4 regions of the Streptomyces sp. NBC_00322 genome follow, and region 1 is predicted to be linked to each of the others. Evidence: riboswitches for the same ligand, from Rfam matches in the RefSeq annotation. Region 1 holds a riboswitch; each other region holds the start of a gene.

Region 1 (4,510 bases):
TCCAGAAGTCGGTCAAGATCACGCTGCACGCGACGACCGGGCTGACCGAGGGCAACACCCATCCGTTCCTGGGGGCCCAGGGCAGGATCACGGTCGCACCCGAGCGCGGCACCACCCAGCCGAGCGCGACGCCCTCCACGACGCCGTCCGCGACGCCCTCCGCGACCGCTTCCGCCACCCCCTCCGTGACCCCGTCCTCCTCGGCCACGGCCGCGGCCGGCGATAACACCCCCGTCACCACCACCGGCGCCCTCGCCAGCACCGGATCTTCCGACGCCACCCGGTACGCGGCCATCGCCGCTGCCGCCCTGATCGCGGCCGGCGGAGCCCTCACCGCACTGCGTCTGCGCCGCCGCTGAACAAATGGATTTGATCATGCTCCGGATGGCGTAAGGTGGTGTTCACCGACGCGGGGTGGAGCAGCTCGGTAGCTCGCTGGGCTCATAACCCAGAGGTCGCAGGTTCAAATCCTGTCCCCGCTACTGACAACAGTGGCCCGGCACTCGACGGAGTGCCGGGCCACTGTCGTGTGCGCGCTCCGCGCGTCGCCCGGTTGGCCGACGGCGATTCGCCGCCCGGCGCGGCTACGGCCAGCCTGGGAAGGGCGCGGTACCGTCCGCAGCCGTGTGGGGACCGGGCAGGAGAGCACCCGTGGCCGAGCGAGAGCAGGGCGGAGCGGACATCTCTCGCGGATTCGCCCGCCTGCTGCCCGCGCTGATGATCGCCGGCGGCTGGATCTTCGACCTCGCGACGCCGCCGCGGTTCACCGCGGTCCCGCTCTTCGCGGCCGCGCCGCTGATCGCGGCCCCCATCTTCACCTGGGTCGGCACCCTGCTGGCAGGTATCGCGGCGATCCTCGGCGTGACCGGGCTGCACTTCTACAACAACACCATCTCGCAGATCACGGCATTCACCGAGCTGACCACTGTGATCACCGTCTCGGGCCTTGCGCTGCTGATCAACCGGGTCGTACGGCTCGGCAGTCAGCGCCTCGCGTCGGCCCGGGTGATCGCCGAGACCGCGCAGCGCGCCGTGCTGCCGACTCCCCCGGAGCGGATCGGGGGGCTGCACGTCGCCGCGCGGTACGAGGCGGCACAGGCGGACGCTTTCATCGGCGGTGACCTCTTCGCCGTACAGGACACGCCCTTCGGGGTGCGGCTGGTCGTCGGGGACGTACGGGGCAAGGGGATGCAGGCGGTCGAGGCGGTGGCCGTGGTCATCGGGGCGTTCCGGGAGGCCGCCGAGCAGGAGAGCTCGCTGGAAGGGGTCGCCGCGCGGCTGGAGCGGGCGCTGGTGCGCGAGGGCGCGCGGCACAACCTGGACGCGGTCGAGGGGTTCACCACCGCCGTACTGGCCGAGATCCCGCGCGGTGATCGCGTCGTACGGATCGTGAACCGCGGCCATCCGGAGCCGCTCCTGCTGTACGCGGACGGGAACGTGAACATCCTGGAGCCGACCGAGGCCGCGCTGCCGCTCGGGATGGGCCTCGGGATCTGGCCGGACCGCTCGGACGCGCACCGGCTGCCCCCCGGGGCCACGCTGCTTCTCTATACGGACGGGCTGTCCGAGGCGCGCGACGCGAGCGGCGTTTTCTACGACCCCGGCCGGCGGCTGGCGGGGCGGCTGTTCCCCGGGCCCGAGGAGCTGCTGGATGCCTTGGTGGACGACGTACGACGCCATACGGGTGGCGGCACGACGGACGACATGGCGCTGCTCGCGGTCAGCCGCCCCGCGGAGGGGCAGCAGGAGCGCCGCAGGATCGTGCCCGTGATCGGCGGGGGCGGGCGGGGCGGCGGGGATCACGGCAGCAAGTGAAGGCTCTGGCGGTACGGCGCCCTGCGGCGCCGTGAAGCCGGACGCCGGATGGGTACGGTACGTAATCGAGAAGCACCCCTCCGCATAACATTTGATGCACCGTCAGGTGATGGGGGATGGCGGATGGTGCATCGGGGGCGATCAACTCGCCCGAGTCCGGGCGCTTGTGTCCGGGTAAGTCCCGGCGGACGTTGTTAATGATCAGTGGGAACAGCTTGGAATCGGGCCCTGGTGTCTATTAACGTTCGATAACGCAGCGCGGTCGTCCCAGTCGTCGCAAGAGGCGGCACCGTGCGCACGCGCCGAATCCCGCAAGGGAACCGGGGAACCACCAATTGGGGTGAATCGGGCACCTTTTGCCGCTCATGTCCGCGGCGGAAGCGCCCGTAGGAGACCTTCCTGCTCCGAACCCGTCAGCTAACCCGGTAGGCGAGAAGGAAGGAAAGGAGCACGCCTCAGTGGCGTCCAACAAACCTGCCCCGACAGCACCCTTCGAAACTGACTTCTTCGGCGACGAGGTGGCAGAGCGGGCATGGGAGGAATGGAACCCCACCGAGGACTCCGTCCGTCCGGTGCGCGGCCGGCACCGTGTCATGAAGCAGCGCGGCGGACTCGCCCGCAGCTCCACGGTGCTCGGGGTCGGTGTGATCGCCGCGGTCGGCGCGGGCGGCATGGCCACCGCGCAGAGCAAGCCGCCGGTCTCCATTTCGCTCCCCGACTCGATCGCGGACAACCTGCCCGACGCCAAGTCCCTTCCGGGCGTCAGCTCGTTCATGTCCGACGACTCCTCGGACGCCGACGCCGGGAACACCGCACCGCTCACCTCGGCGACGCTCGCCGCTGACACCGGCTCCAAGGCCGAGGCGCAGGGCTCCGCCGGTGAGGCGCTGCGCGCCCGAATCCTCCAGCAGGCCGATCAGCAGCGGGCCGAGGCGGACGCCGAGGCCAAGGCGGACGCGGAGAAGCTCGCGGCCGAGAAGGCCGCGGCGGAGGCGAAGGCGCAGCAGACCGCGGCGGAGGCGAAGGCCGAGGCGGAGAAGCTCGCCGCAGAGAAGGCCGCGGCGGAGAAGGCGGAGGCCGAGCGCCTCGCCAAGCTCGCCGCGAGCTACGCGCTGCCGACCTCCTCGTACACGATCACCTCCACCTTCGGCGAGGCCGGATCGATGTGGTCCTCGGGCTACCACACCGGCCTGGACTTCGCGGCCCCGACGGGCACGCCCCTCAAGGCCGTGCACAGCGGCACCGTCAAGTCGGCGGGCTGGTCCGGGTCTTACGGCTACCGCACAGTGCTGGAGCTCGAAGACGGTACGGAGCTCTGGTACTGCCACCAGTCCTCGATGTCGGTCAGCGTCGGCCAGAAGGTGTCGACGGGCGAGACGATCGGCCGCGTCGGCGCGACGGGCAATGTGACCGGCCCGCATCTGCACCTCGAGGTCCACACGGCGAGCGGGACCGGGATCGACCCGATGGCCTGGCTGCGGGACAAGGGCCTGACCGTCTGATTTCTCCCTGCGCCCCCTCGCACCGCCGCTCGGCGCGAGGGGGCGTCCTGCGGATGCCCCCATGTGCGCGGTGCACCGCACTCCCATGAACGCCGGCAGTTCTGGCGCTCACCCCCCGACGCCAGGGCTGCCGGTCTGTAGCCCCCGGTGCCGTACGGCATGCGGGCGGAATAGGCCGTACCGGTGCGGCTGTTGATCAACCCATGACTTCTCTACGTACCCTCGGCTCGTCCGATCTCGCCGTCTTCCCGCTCGCCCTTGGCGGCAATGTCTTCGGCTGGACCGCCGACCGGGCGCAGTCCTTCGCCGTGCTCGACGCCTACGCCGCCGCCGGCGGGAACTTCATCGACACCGCCGACAGCTACTCCGCCTGGGCACCGGGCAACGAGGGCGGCGAGTCCGAGACCGTCCTAGGCCGGTGGATCGCCGAGCGCGGCAACCGTGCCGATGTCGTGGTCGCCAGCAAGGTCGGCGCCCACCCCCAGTACAAGGGTCTCTCCGGTGCCACGATCAAGGCCGCGGCCGAGGCGTCGCTGAAGCGGCTCGGCACCGACTACATCGACCTGTACTACACACACTTCGACGACCCCGGCGTTCCCGTCGAGGAGATCATCACGGCCCTCGACCAGCTGGTGAAGGAGGGCAAGATCCGCGCCATCGGCGCCTCCAACCTCACCGCGGAGCGGCTGCAGGAGTCCCTGGACTTCTCGGAGCGCGAGGGACTTGCCCGGTATGTCGCGCTGCAGCCGCACTACAACCTCGTCTCCCGTGACACGTACGAGGGCGAGCCGCAGGACACGGCCGCCCGGGGAGGGCTCGTGGCCGTCCCGTACTATGCGCTCGCGTCCGGCTTCCTCACCGGCAAGTACCGGCCGGGTACGACGGTGGAGAGCGCCCGGGCCCAGGGCGCGGGCAAGCATCTGGAGACCGAGCGGGGTGTGAAGGTCCTCGCCGCGCTCGACCAGGTCGCGGGGGCACGCGGCGCCGAGATCGCGACCGTGGCCCTGGCCTGGCTGGCCGCGCAGCCGACCGTTGCCGCGCCGATAGCCTCGGCCCGGACGGCCGAGCAGCTGCCCGCGCTGACGGCGGTCGCGGAGCTGGAGCTGACGGCCGAGGAGCTGGCCGTGCTGACGGCGGCGTCCGCGTAAGGGGCCTTTCGCCTGCTAGGAGCGGTACGGGTTGTAGCCGCCGTA
Region 2 (4,510 bases), 570 kb from region 1:
CATGCACTTGAAGCCGCTGCGCTGGGCGAGCTCCACGGCGTCCAGGGTCTCGGTCAGCGAACCGATCTGGTTGACCTTGACGAGCAGGGCGTTGGCCGCGCCGTCCTCGATGCCGCGGGCCAGGCGCTCCGGGTTGGTGACGAAGAGGTCGTCGCCGACGATCTGGACCTTGGTGCCCAGCTTGTCGGTGAGAACCTTCCAGCCGGCCCAGTCGTCCTCGAAGAGCGGGTCCTCGATGGAGACCAGCGGGTAGGAGGCGACGAGCTCCTCGTAGTACTCGGTCATCTCGGCGGCCGAGCGGGACTTGCCCTCGAACTCGTACGTGCCGTCCTTGTAGAACTCGGACGCGGCGACGTCGAGCGCGAGCGCGATGTCCTTGCCGGGGGCGTAACCGGCTTCCTTGATGGCCTCGAGGATCAGGTCCAGCGCGGCGCGGTTCGACTCGAGGTTCGGCGCGAAGCCGCCCTCGTCACCGAGACCGGTGGACAGGCCCTTGGTCTTCAGGACCTTCTTCAGCGTGTGGTAGATCTCGGCGCCCCAGCGCAGGGCCTCGGAGAAGGACTCCGCGCCGATCGGGGCGATCATGAACTCCTGGATGTCCACATTGGAGTCGGCGTGCGAGCCGCCGTTCAGGATGTTCATCATCGGAACGGGCAGCAGGTGCGCGTTCGGGCCGCCCAGGTAGCGGAAGAGCGGCAGGTCGGAGGCCTCGGAGGCGGCGTGCGCCACGGCGAGCGAGACACCGAGGATGGCGTTGGCGCCGAGCGAGGACTTGTCCGGGGTGGCGTCCAGGTCGAACATCGCCTGGTCGATCAGGCGCTGCTCGGTGGCGTCGTAGCCGACGAGCTCCGGGCCGATCTGCTCGATGACGGCGAGGACGGCCTTCTCGACGCCCTTGCCCTGGTAGCGGTTCTGGTCACCGTCGCGGAGCTCAAGAGCCTCGAACGCACCGGTGGAGGCGCCGGACGGAACAGCAGCACGGCCCGTGCTGCCGTCGTCGAGGCCAACCTCGACCTCGACCGTGGGATTGCCTCGGGAGTCCAGGATTTCCCGGGCTACGACGACGTCGATGGACGGCACGAGCATCTCCTTCTGGGATGTGACGCTTGAAGTGCAGGGTCTCTTTGGCCTTGCGGCAAGAGCCTAACCGGCGCGGGGGCATCGGTCGGCAGATGCCCGCCCGCTGGGACGAAAAAGGGCATGAAGAGACTCGACGCGGGACAAACAGCGCGTGAACTACCAGGGGGTAACAGACAGAACCCCGGCCCGGCACGCTCGGGGGAAAGCGCGCGGGGCCGGGGTGGCTGTGGGGATGAGAGCCCGCAGGGTCCGCTGGTCCGCCGGGTCCAGCGGAGTCCCAGGGCTCCTCGGGTCAGCTCAGGTGGAGCTGCTGGCCCGGGAAGATGACGTCGGCATCGCTGATGATGTCCTTGTTCAGCTCGAACAGCTTCTTCCAGCCGCCCTTGACCTTCTCGGCCTTCGCGATCTTGCCGAGGGTGTCACCGGCCTTGACCTTGTACTCGCCGTCGCCCTTCTTCACTGCCTTCTTCGGGGCGGCGGGGCGCTCGGAGCGGGTGGTGGGGGCCTCGGCGCGCTTCGCGACCGGCTTCGCGGCGGGCTTCGCCTGCTGCGTGGTGGCGGAGCCACCGGTGTACGGCGTGCTGGACAGGTTCACGCCACAGCTCGGCCAGGCGCCCTTGCCCTGACCCGCGAGGACCTTCTCGGCCACGGCTATCTGCTGGTCCTTGGAGGCCAGGTCGGCGCGGGAGGCAAAGGCGGTGCCACCGTAGGCGGCCCAGGTGGAGTTGGTGAACTGCAGGCCGCCGTAGAAGCCGTTGCCCGTGTTGATGGACCAGTTGCCGCCGGACTCGCACTGGGCGACGGCGTCCCACTCGGACGCGGTCGCGGCGGAGGCCGAGGTGGCACCGATCAGCGGGACGGCGACAGCGGCACCGGTGACACCGGCGAGCGTGGCGATGCGGGTGAGCTTGGACGGGCGACGGTGCTTGGCTTTGCCGGAAAACAGCATGGAGCTTCTCCTCACCGACGCCTACGAGGTGAGCTGTCGGGTTCGGGCCAAGTGAGTTGCCCGGTCGCACGTTCGTGCATGCGACTTCACCCCAAGCCGGTCTCCGCCGTCGATCTCTCAACGGCCGGGCCCGGCGCTTACCTTGGGTCCCCCGCTCCTGCCTTCGGCGCTCTGCGCGACGACTACTCCCCCCGACCGACGGCAGGATTCGGCGTGACGGTCAGTGGTGCCCGCTGTGGCGAGCGGTTCAGACCGTAGACACACGACTCCCCGATGTTCAAAGACGAACATCGGGGAGAAATCGCCCATTTCACCGAGTAGGACATATACGTTTCCGCAGGTGACGGGCGGAATGGGTGATTCCGCCGGGGCAGATGCGTCAGTTGGGACAAAGAGACCCTTGTCTCACTTGCGCAGAACCGGACATACAGCCTCGAACTACTCCTGACTCAGGCCCAGATCAAGGCTCTGGCCAGGAAGGATGAGGTCGGGGTTGCCGCCGACGGTCTCGCGGTTCTTCTCGTAGAGCGCGGTCCAGCCGCCGGAGAGCTTCTCCTTGTCGACGATCGCGGAGAGGCTGTCGCCCGGCAGGACGGTGTACTCGCCCGGCGCGGCGTCCGCACTGTCGACCTTGTCCGACTTGTCCGCTTCGGTGCGTGCCGAACCGTCACCTCGCGAAGCGTGGCGCCCTGTTTCGCGCTCACTGTCCGCATTGTCCGGCTCGGTCTCCTCGGGGGCCGCCTCGCCGCGGTGCTTGCCATCGCCCGCCGCCGCATCGGGGGCCTCGGTCGCCGACCCGGTCACGTCTGCGGGCGGCGTGGTGGACGGCTCGGCGGGCTTGGCGGTCGGCTCCGTGGGCGCGGCCGGCGCCGGAACCGTGCTCTGCGAGGGCGAGGGTGCGGTGCCCGGGTCGACGCCGGTCGCGGCGCCGTCGTTCTGCAGCCCGGCGATCGGCGCACAGCCGGCCCACGCGGCCGGACCCTGCGCATCGAGGACCTTCTCGGCGACCGCGATCTGCTGCGAGCGGCTGGCGAGGTCGGCGGTGGGCGCGTACTCCGAGCCGCCGAAGGCCTGCCATGTCTCCTGGGACATCTGGAGTCCGCCGTAGTACCCGTTGCCGAGGTCGGCGCTCCACATGCCACCGCTCTCGCACTCGGCGACGCGGTCCCACATGGAGGCGTCGGCGGCGGAGGCCGAACCGGCTCCGAGAAGGGGGATCGCGATGGCCGATCCCGTCACCCCTGCCGCGACAACAATGGCCGGAGCCTGGCGGGGACGGCGGTGGCGACCATGGCCGGAGAGCATGCGTTTGCCTTTCGCGTGACTGCTGAGACGGCAGTGAAAGTAGTCGCATACGAGCGCACATCACAAGTCGATGCAGCGCAGATCACGTGAAAGTCACAGAATTGACAGTCTGTCAGATCTGTCGAGGCGCGAACTCAACGGGCAGAGTGCGCAATCCACGCATAATCAGGCCTCCACGCCACCGCAAATCGGCCGGATCGCCCGCAAGCCGCAAGTCCGGCAATCTCCTGAGCAGCGTCGCGAGCGCGGTCTGCCCCTCCAGCCGGGCAAGCGGAGCGCCGAGGCAGTAGTGGATGCCGTGGCCGTACCCGAGATGCTGGTTGTCACGCCGGGAGAGATCGAGGGTGTCCGGCTCGTCGAAGCGCTCCGGGTCCCGGTTGGCTGCCGCGAGTACGACGAGTACGGGATCGCCCGCCGCGATCCGCTGCCCGCCGATGGTCAGCGGCTCGGTGGCGAACCGCCAGGTCGCGAGCTCCACGGGGCCGTCGTAGCGCAGCAGTTCCTCGACCGCCGTCGCCAGAAGGGGGCTTCCCGCTGCGGGTCCGGGGGTCACCCCCCGGGTCTCCCCCGCGGCCAGGGAGTCCTGCAGACGCTCGCGCTGTTCCGGGTTGCGCAGCAGCGCGTACACCCCGTTGCCGATGAGATTGACCGTCGTCTCGAAGCCCGCGAAGAGAAGGATGAAGGCCATCGCCGCGGCCTCGTTCTCGGTGAGGTGCTCGCCGTGGTCGCTCGCGCGGATCAGCCCGGAGATCAGGTCGTCGCCGGGTTCTTCCCTTTTGCGATGGATGAGTTCGGCGAGATAGCTCCGCATCTTCTTCACAGAGCGGGCGACTCCGCCGCGCGGGCCACCACCGTGGCGGATCATCATCCCCGCCCAGTCGCGGAAGTCGTCCTGGTCCTCGCGCGGGACGCCGAGCATGTCGCAGATGGCGTAGATGGGCAGCGGGAACGCGAACTCGTGGATCAGGTCCGCCTCCCCCTTCTCCGCGAAGCCGTCGATGAGCCGGTCGGTCAACTCCTGTACCCGCGGGGCGAATTCGGCGACGACGCGCGGGGTGAACGCCTTCGACACCAGCCGCCGCAGCCGGGTGTGGTCCGGCGGGTCGATGTTCAGCAGATGCGTCATCAGCTCGGCCTTGCGCTCGCCGGGAATGCCCGTCTTCCCCTTCGCGTGCG
Region 3 (4,510 bases), 3.3 Mb from region 1:
GCGGCACAGATCTGACAGTCGGCCGCGGGGCCGCCGGACCGACCCCGTGCGCCCGTGGGGCGCTTCACCCCGCCGCTGTCACAGGGGCAGCAGATTCGGCCGCTTGGCCTCCACGTGGTCGCCGGAGCTCTCGCCGCGCAGCCGGCGGCCGATCCACGGCACCAGATGCTCCCGCGCCCACTGGATGTCGTCGCGGCGCACTTCGAGCGTGCCACGGGGCGGCAGCGGCGGCCACGGCTGGTCGGGGTCGGCGGGCACCTCGATGCCGAGGACCTGGGCTGCGCGCAGCGCGACCCGGGTGTGCCCCTCCGGCGACAGATGGAGCCGGTCGGCGTCCCAGGCGCGCCGGTCCTGGACGGACCTGAGCGACCACAGATCGAGTACGGGACAGTCGTAACGGTCGGCAATGGCCCGTACATGCGCGGTGTACGTGGCGATCTTGCCGCGGAGATGGCGCAGCACCGGGACGTCGCGGGTGTCGAAGCCGGTGGTCACCATGACCGTCCCGACGGCGCCGGTGAGGTCGGCGACCGCGCGCTCGAATCGCTCGGCCACGTCGTCCGGGTCGGTGCCGGGCCGGATGATGTCATTGCCGCCGGCGCAGAACGTCACCAGGTCCGGGGCCAGTTCCTTGGCCCTTGGCACCTGTTCCTCGACGATCTGGTCGAGGAGGCGCCCACGCACGGCGAGGTTGGCGTACCTGAAGGTGTGCTCCGGCATCCGGTCGTCGAGCAGGACCGCGAACCGGTCCGCCCAGCCGACGTACATCCCGTCGGGGCCCGGGTCGCCGACGCCTTCGGTGAAGCTGTCACCGATCGCCGCGTACGACCCGAATCCGCCGCTGTTCACTGTTCTCGAATCGTCTGCCACAAGAACTGATCCTCCCCTTACGGATGTGACCTACGCGACCGTAAGGAGGGGTTGACGAGGGGTGATCTTTGCCACCGGTCAAGATTCGTCCAAGGCGGAATACGCCGGATCCCCCCGCGCCGCGGACTGCGGCACGAGGGGACGAGGGCGTGATCACCGCGTCGGACGGGCGTCAGACGGTGACGCCGTGCTGACGCAGGTACGCCAGCGGGTCGATGTCCGAACCGTAGCTCGGGCCGGTGCGGATCTCGAAGTGCAGGTGCGGGCCCGTGGAGTTGCCGGTGGTGCCGGAGAGGCCGATCTGCTGGCCGCCGCTCACGCTCTGGCCGGCGGAGACGGCCAGGGAGGAGAGGTGGGCGTACTGCGAGTAGCTGCCGTCGCTGTGCTGGATGACGACCTCGTTGCCGTACGCGCCGCCCCACCCGGCGGAGACGACGGTGCCCGGACCGACAGCCTTGACCGTGGTGCCGGTGGACGCTGCGAAGTCGACACCGGTGTGGTAGCCGCTGGCCCACATCGAGCCGGCGAGGTGGTACGGCGTGATGACGGTCGCCGCGTCGAGGGGGGTCGTGAACCCGGAGCTGCCGGTCTGCGGGGCGCTCTTCGCCGAGCCGGAGTCCGTGGAGGCCTTGGCCGCGGTCTTGGTGGCGGTCTTGGTGGCGGACCGGTCCTGGCTCTTCTCGCGGTGCTGCGACTTCTCGGGAGCCTTCGCCTTCGAGGCGGCGCCGAGGGTGAGCTTGAGGCCCGGGTGGATCAGCGAGGGGTTGTCACCGACCCGCTCGCGGTTGTCCTCGTACAGCTTCTTCCAGCCACCGCGGACATTGTGCTCGTCCGCGATCTTGGAGAGATAGTCGCCGACGACGACGGAGTACGTCGTGGGTGCGGCGGCCGGCTTGTGCGGGGCCTTGTACGCGGCCGGTACTGCGGCGGCGGTCACTGCCGCGTGCGACGAGGCCGCGACGGGGGCGGTTTTGCCCGCGGCGTGCGCCCCGGTGGCACCCATGAGCGGGATCGCGATGGCGGCGCCACTTGTGCCCGCTGCGACGAAACCGCGGGTGATCGGGCTGGTCTTGGGACGGCGGTGCTTACCCTTTGCGGGCATGGCGCTTTCCTCTCCGGCGCCGGCGAGGTGAGCTGTCGGGTTCGGGCTGGAGATGCCCGGCCGCGCGGTTGCGCTGCTTAACCCCGAGCCGTTCCGGAAGTGCGGAATCGGCGTACTACCTGGGTCCCCCGCTCCTGCCACACGTGGGTGGGTTCGAATTCCGGGCGGCGGCAGGATTTGGCGATCCGTCCGGATTGCCGTGAACGTAAACGAGCCGGGCCGACCGGAACAAGCCACCGCAATTACGGATCACGAGCTGGCGCGATATCGCCGGAGAATTCCCGTTACGCTCCGTCAATCAATGATCTTCCCCGCCCCGCCAGGCAACGGATTTCGTATCCGTCACGCCGCCACACACCGTGACAAATATGATCCTGCTCACGAGGCATGCCCCATCCCCATTGCAGACGGGGCAGGTTATGCCGAACCGCCCAATTCGGACAGAAGCACCATTTGGTGACTATCGACCGATCGGGCGCACTTTTCCCTCAGATCTGCCATTCCGAGAAATTCCGAGACGACTATTGTCCCTTTTCAGGCGTATCCTCCGGACCTCTCAGTCACGGTTGCCACTGCCCGAGCCGCCGCAGCCTGATCACCATGGCGTCCAGGTCACCCTTGAGTCCCGTGTGCAGACCGTGGTGCAGCAGTACCGACCCACGGTGCACGGCTCCGGTGTCCAGGCACTCGTAGACCGCCGCCGGATCGAGACCGCGCAGCCGGAGCCGCGGCGGCTGTTCGCCGTAGTGCTGCGCCTGCAGCCAGGCGAGGACGACGGTCTCCTCGCCGCGTAGGTACTGGACGGCGCTGAGCCCGCCCTCGGGCGCGCGCAGCCGGTACAGCTCGCCGTGCTGCACCAGCGGCCTGATCTTCTTGTAGAGCCCCACCCAGCCGCGCGCCTCGGCGAGCTCCTCGTCGGTCCACTCGGTGAGGTCTCCGCCGACCCCGAGGACCCCGGCCATCGCGCTGACGAAGCGGAAACGCAGCGTACTGACGCGGCCGTTGAGCTGGACATTGGGACTGTCGGTGACCCAGGCGGCCATGACCCGAGCAGGGTGCAGCTGGGTGAAACCCTGCTGGATGGCGAGCCGGTCCAGCGGGTCGGTGTTGTCGGAGGTCCACACCTGGTCGGTACGCGCGAGGATGCCGAGGTCGATCCGGCCGCCGCCGCCCGAGCAGGACTCGAAGGCGACGGAGGGATGCGCGGCCCGCAGCCGGTCCAGCAGTGCGTACAGCGCGTGGACATGCTCGACCCACAGCTTCTGCGGGTACTCCTCGCCGGGCCAGCCCGCGTCCGTGAAACAGCGGTTGAAATCCCATTTCACATAGTCGATGGGGGCATTGGTCAGCAGGGCGTCCAATTGCTCCCACAGATAGTCCTGTACGTCCCCGCGGGCGAGATTCAGCACCAGCTGATTGCGGAATTCGGTCCTGGCGCGGCCCGGATGGTGCTGCACCCAGTCGGGGTGCGCCCGGTAGAGATCGCTGTCGGCGTTGACCATTTCCGGCTCGACCCAGATCCCGAACTGCATGCCCAGCGCGTGCACTTCGCCGGCGAGCGGCCCCAGGCCCTTCGGGAAGCGCTCGGCGCTCGGGGTCCAGTCGCCAAGGCCGGCGCGGTCACTGGTGCGCTGCCCGAACCAGGCGTCGTCGACGACGAACAGCTCGACACCCATGGCCGCGGCCCGATGCGCGAGCGCCCGCTGCTGCTCCTCGGAGATGTCGAAGCCGGTGGCCTCCCAGGAGTTGTAGAGGACCGGCCGTTCGGCCGCGGCGTCCGGAATGACGTGCGCCAACTGCCAGGCGTGCCAGGCCCGGCTGGCACCGCCGAAGCCGCCGTCGCTCCACAGCCCGGCGAAGACGGGCGAGGTGTAGGACTGCCCGGGCGCGAGCCGCAGCAGCCCTGAGTCGTCGTAGCCCGCCCCGCCGGTGATCTGCACCAGGCCGTCGGGCAGTCGCTGTACGCAGATCCGCCACGATCCGGACCAGCCGAGCGCCACGCCGTACACCTCGCCGTGCTCCTCGGTAGCCTCCTCGGCGTCCAGCGCCACCCAGGGCAGATGCTGATGCCCGGTGTGGCCGCGGCGGCTGCCGATCACCTTCTCCCCGTATGTCAGTTCCGACCGTACGAGCAGGGATTCGGCGGCCCACCGGCCGTGCAGCCGACTGAGCCGCCAGCCGTCGCGCTGCGGCAGCGTCCAGGCGGCCGCATCGGCCCTCAGCAGCTCCAGATCGGGTCCCTCGCCCTCATGGGCGACGGTGACCCAGCGCTCGATGACATCGGCGTCGTCGCGCATCCGGTGGTGCAGGGTGAGACCGAGTCCGTGCACGGCGTCCGTGAAGCGCAGCCGCAGCTCGTCGCCGTCCACCGCGGCCCGGGCGAAGGTCCACTCGGTGCCGCGCACCTCGGCCGTGCGGACGGACAGCGCCGGGCGTACGAAACGCGGGCCGCCCTCGACCGGATACTCCTCGTGCCCGTCGAGCTGGGACTCGAACGGCCAGTACGGCGGCAGGCCCTGTGCCGCGAGCGCCTCGGCG
Region 4 (4,510 bases), 2.3 Mb from region 1:
GGCGGCGGCGAGTCCTCCCGGCTGCACAACCGTCTGGTGCGACGCGACCAGACGGCTGTCGCCGCCGGGTTCGGTCTGCTGCGCCTCGCCGGCGCTCCCTCGCTCGGCTGGCTGGACGTCAAGACGTCCGGCGGCGTCGAGGTCCCGGAGATCGAGTCCGCGGTCGACGAGGAGCTGGCGCGGTTCGCCGCCGACGGCCCCACGCCCGAGGAAATGGAGCGCGCGCAGGCCCAGTTGGAGCGCGAGTGGCTGGACCGGCTCGGCACGGTCGCGGGCCGCGCCGACGAACTGTGCCGGTACGCCGTGCTGTTCGGCGACCCGCAGCTGGCGCTGACCGCCGTGCAGCGGGTGCTCGACGTCACCGCCGAGGAGGTGCAGGCGGTCGCCAAGGCGCGGCTGCGCCCCGACAACAGGGCGGTGCTGGTGTACGAACCCGTCTCGGCGCCCGAGGGAAGCAACGACGAGGAAGAGGCGGACCAGTGAGCGACGCTGCCGTGACGATGACGTACCACCAGCAGCCCACGGCGGGCGTCGCCCGGCCCTGGGCGTTTCCCGCCCCCGAGCGCGGCACGCTGGACAACGGCCTGACCGTGCTGCGCTGCCACCGCCCCGGCCAGCAGGTGGTGGCCGTCGAGCTCTCCCTCGACGCCCCGCTGGACGCCGAGCCCGAGGGCATCGACGGCGTCGCCACGATCATGGCGCGCGCCCTGTCGGAGGGCACCGACAAGCACTCCGCCGAGGAGTTCGCCGCCGAGCTGGAGCGCTGCGGCGCCACCCTTGACGCGCATGCCGACCACCCCGGCGTCCGGGTCTCCCTGGAAGTCCCGGTCTCCCGGCTGCCCAAGGCGCTCGGCCTGCTCGCCGAGGCGCTGCGCGCGCCCGCCTTCGCCGACAGCGAGGTGGAGCGGCTGGTACGCAACCGCCTCGACGAGATCCCGCACGAGACGGCCAACCCGGCCCGCCGCGCGGCCAAGGAGCTCTCCAAGGAGCTCTTCCCGGCCGCCACCCGTATGTCGCGCCCCCGCCAGGGCACCGAGGAGACGGTGGCCCGGATTGACTCCGCGGCCGTGCGTGCCTTCTACGAGGCGCATGTCCGGCCCGCCACAGCCACCGCGGTGATCGTCGGCGACCTCACCGGGGTCGACCTGGACGCCGTGCTCGCCGAGACCTTGGGCACCTGGACGGGCGACAGCGCCAAGCCCCGTTCCGTACCGCCGATCACCGCGGACGACACCGGCCGCGTGGTCATCGTGGACCGCCCGGGCGCCGTGCAGACCCAGCTGCTGATCGGCCGGATCGGCGCGGACCGGCACGACCGCGTCTGGCCCGCGCAGGTGCTCGGCACGTACTGCCTCGGCGGCACCCTCACCTCGCGTCTGGACCGCGTGCTGCGCGAGGAGAAGGGCTACACCTACGGCGTACGGGCCTTCGGCCAGGTGCTGCGGTCCGCCCCGGACGGCTCGGGCGCCGCGATGCTGGCGATCAGCGGCTCGGTGGACACCCCCAACACCGGACCGGCGCTGGACGACCTGTGGAAGGTGCTGCGGACGCTCGCCGCCGAGGGGCTCACCGACGCGGAGCGTGACGTCGCGGTGCAGAACCTGGTGGGTGTCGCGCCGCTGAAGTTCGAGACGGCCGCGTCCGTGGCGGGCACGCTCGCCGACCAGGTCGAGCAGTTCCTCCCGGACGACTACCAGGCGCAGTTGTACGTGCGGCTGGCCGAGACCGGCACCGTGGAGGCGACGGCGGCGGCCGTCAGCGCCTTCCCGGTGGACCGTCTGGTCACGGTGCTCGTCGGCGACGCCTCGCAGATCGAGGAGCCGGTCAGGGCGCTGGGCATCGGCGAAGTGACCGTGGTCACCGGCTGATCGCCTCTCGCACCCTCTGGACAACTCCGGCTGAACCCGGCACAACAGGCAAGCGGAACCCCGGCATCCAAGCGGTGCCGGGGTTCCGTGCTATGCCCGGTTTATTGCGGAGACTGCCTGTCTGCCCTGTGGCATGCACTACAAAAGGGCCTGTCTGTTTGGTGATTGAAAGTCGGCCCGCCTAGCGTCGGTCCGGCTGTTCGCCAGTAGCCCGCCGCATCCGCGGCATCGGACAGCCATCGCCGAGTCCCCGTCGGGCGCGAGCCTGGGGAGCCGGGGACCCACTCAGTCCCTGGGGTGAATCGGACGCCTTCGTATCCGTACGGAGGGGCCCGTAGGAGACCTTCCTGCTCCGAACCCGTCAGCTAACCCGGTAGGCGAGAAGGAAGGAAAGGACCAGCCACTTCATGGCGTTCACCCGTGCCACCGGGAAGCACCGTGCCCCGAGCCGCCTGACGCGCAGGAGCGCGAGCATGGCGGGCGCAGCGGCCCTTGCCACCACCGGCGTCATCGGAACCCTCGCTTCCCCGGCGCTCGCCGCCACCCCGGGCATGACCCCCGTCGAGGACACCGGCCTGACCCCGGTCGTCACCGCCGACATCCTCGCGGATCAGATCGCCGACCAGGCCGCCGCCCAGAAGCAGGAGGCCGCCGAGGCCATCGCCAAGGCGAAGGCGGCGGAGGAGGCCAAGCGCAAGGCCGAGGCACGCGTCAAGGCCGCCCGCGAGGCCAAGGAGCGCGCCGCCCGCGAGGCCGAGCGCAAGCGACTCAACGCCTTCGTCGCGCCGATCAGCGGCTCGTACGTCTCCACGGGCTACAAGACCGGCGGCGCCGTCTGGTCCTCCGGCAGCCACACCGGCATCGACTTCCACGCCGCCTCCGGCACCACCGTGCACGCGGTCGGTTCCGGCACCGTCGTCGAGGCCGGCTGGGGCGGCGCGTACGGCAACAACGTTGTGATCAAGATGAAGGACGGCTCGTACACGCAGTACGGCCACCTCTCCTCGATCACGGTCTCGGTGGGCCAGAGCGTCACCCCGGGCCGGCAGATAGGCCTCTCCGGCGCGACCGGCAACACCACCGGGCCGCACCTGCACTTCGAGGCGCGGACCAGCCCTGAGTACGGCTCCGACATCGACCCGGTCGCGTACCTGCGCGCGCACGGCGTCACCGTCTGAGAACAGCGCCCGAGCGCCTGCGCGCGAGAAGGCCCCGGCTTCCTGCCGGGGCCTTCGGCGTTCGGAGCCCTGGCCAAAAGATATCCATGGATTCCCGAGTGCCATCGGAAAATCCGGCCCACTGCAATAGAGTCACCGAACAGACGTCAATCGGCTGCGTTTCGCGCGGATTAAAGCGGAGGTTCGGTCATGCGCATTCCCGCGCACTCGGTATGCACGGCGATCCGCGACGACATCGTCTCCGGTGTATTCGAGCGCGGCAGCCGGCTCACCGAGGAGCAGCTGGCGCGCCGCTACGGCGTCTCCCGGGTCCCGGTGCGCGAGGCCCTGCGCACCCTGGAGTCCGAGGGCTTCGTCACCACCCGCCGGCACGCGGGTGCCTGTGTCGCCGAGCCCACCGAGCAGGAGGCGGCCGACCTGCTGGAGGTCCGGATGCTGCTGGAGCCCCTCGGCGCGGCCCGCGCGGCGCAGCGGCGTACGGAAGCGCACCTCAAGGTCCTGCGCGGCCTGGTCAGGCTGGGGCAGGAGCGCGCACGCCGTGGCCAGGGCGAGGACCTGCGCTCGCTGGGCGGCTGGTTCCACGAGACCCTCGCCCAGGCCTCCGGCAGCCCGGGACTGATCGCCCTGCTCACCCAGCTGCGGCACAAGATCGCCTGGATGTACGCCGTCGAACAGCCGGCCAAGCCCGTGGACTCCTGGGCGGAGCACGGCGCGATCGTTGACGCGGTGGCGCGCGGCGATGTGGACAGGGCCCGCACGCTGACGGCCGTGCATGCGGAGCGGGCCGCATCGGCGCACCGGCTGCGCCGTCCCGAGCGGGTGAGGACTTCGCAACATGCCGTAAACACCACGAGCGTCCGCCATTAACAGGCGCGCCGTATACAAAGGGAAGGATATTTGCGGGGCTTCTTTTCTGCTGCCCGAATTCATGAAGCCGGGCGCGGAAATGAACGTCGGGCCGGAATGCAAACAGCCGCGGTCTCCTCAATTCGGGAGACCGCGGCTGTGTGTCGCCGGGCGTATTCTGCTCAGCCGCTCAGCCGCTCAGCCGCTCAGCCGCTCAGCCGCTCAGCCGCTCAGACCGTCTCGGGAAGCTCCTCGAGCCCCTCGGCGACCAGCTTGGCCAGCCGGTCCAGGGCCGCCTCGGCACCGTCCGCCTCGGAAGCGAGCACGATCTCCTCGCCGCCCTGCGCGCCCAGGCCGAGCACAGCGAGCATGGAGGCGGCGTTGACCGGGTTGCCGTCGGCTTTGGCGATCGTCACGGGGACGCCGGCAGCCGTGGCGGCACGGACGAAGATGGAAGCGGGGCGGGCGTGAAGGCCCTCGGCCCAGCCGACATTGACGCGGCGCTCAGCCATGGTGTTGCCCTTCAAGTCTCAACGGTTGTCTAGACCAGTCTCTCATGTGTCGCGGCGTGCTCTCGTACCGACCCGCGACCGGTGGGTGAGCCGTACGCTTTCACAC

Evidence for each region. Region 1 has a riboswitch for cyclic di-AMP ahead of OG905_RS21520 (M23 family metallopeptidase). Riboswitches for the same ligand answer to the same signal wherever they lie in the genome.
Region 2: linked by a shared signal. The riboswitch ahead of OG905_RS24245 (transglycosylase family protein) and the one ahead of OG905_RS21520 (M23 family metallopeptidase) in region 1 are both predicted to bind cyclic di-AMP.
Region 3: linked by a shared signal. The riboswitch ahead of OG905_RS06555 (M23 family metallopeptidase) and the one ahead of OG905_RS21520 (M23 family metallopeptidase) in region 1 are both predicted to bind cyclic di-AMP.
Region 4: linked by a shared signal. The riboswitch ahead of OG905_RS11065 (M23 family metallopeptidase) and the one ahead of OG905_RS21520 (M23 family metallopeptidase) in region 1 are both predicted to bind cyclic di-AMP.

The regions. Positions count from the first base shown of each region.
Region 1 is NZ_CP108019.1:4,726,931-4,731,440, forward strand. It holds gene OG905_RS21505 (hypothetical protein) at 1-359, shown strand, start outside; tRNA gene OG905_RS21510 (tRNA-Met) at 409-482, shown strand; gene OG905_RS21515 (PP2C family protein-serine/threonine phosphatase) at 652-1,815, shown strand; cyclic di-AMP (ydaO/yuaA leader) riboswitch at 2,106-2,262, shown strand; gene OG905_RS21520 (M23 family metallopeptidase) at 2,274-3,317, shown strand; gene OG905_RS21525 (aldo/keto reductase) at 3,521-4,465, shown strand; gene OG905_RS21530 (PrsW family intramembrane metalloprotease) at 4,481-4,510, opposite strand, start outside.
Region 2 is NZ_CP108019.1:5,294,510-5,299,019, reverse strand. It holds gene eno (phosphopyruvate hydratase) at 1-1,086, opposite strand, end outside; gene OG905_RS24245 (transglycosylase family protein) at 1,373-2,029, opposite strand; cyclic di-AMP (ydaO/yuaA leader) riboswitch at 2,033-2,208, opposite strand; gene OG905_RS24240 (transglycosylase family protein) at 2,468-3,334, opposite strand; gene OG905_RS24235 (cytochrome P450 family protein) at 3,447-4,510, opposite strand, start outside.
Region 3 is NZ_CP108019.1:1,440,150-1,444,659, forward strand. It holds gene OG905_RS06545 (carbohydrate kinase family protein) at 1-15, shown strand, start outside; gene OG905_RS06550 (SGNH/GDSL hydrolase family protein) at 79-870, opposite strand; gene OG905_RS06555 (M23 family metallopeptidase) at 1,043-1,972, opposite strand; cyclic di-AMP (ydaO/yuaA leader) riboswitch at 1,975-2,132, opposite strand; gene OG905_RS06560 (alpha-galactosidase) at 2,533-4,510, opposite strand, start outside.
Region 4 is NZ_CP108019.1:2,456,317-2,460,826, reverse strand. It holds gene OG905_RS11075 (M16 family metallopeptidase) at 1-483, shown strand, start outside; gene OG905_RS11070 (M16 family metallopeptidase) at 480-1,868, shown strand; cyclic di-AMP (ydaO/yuaA leader) riboswitch at 2,099-2,262, shown strand; gene OG905_RS11065 (M23 family metallopeptidase) at 2,276-3,046, shown strand; gene OG905_RS11060 (GntR family transcriptional regulator) at 3,236-3,913, shown strand; gene OG905_RS11055 (HPr family phosphocarrier protein) at 4,123-4,404, opposite strand.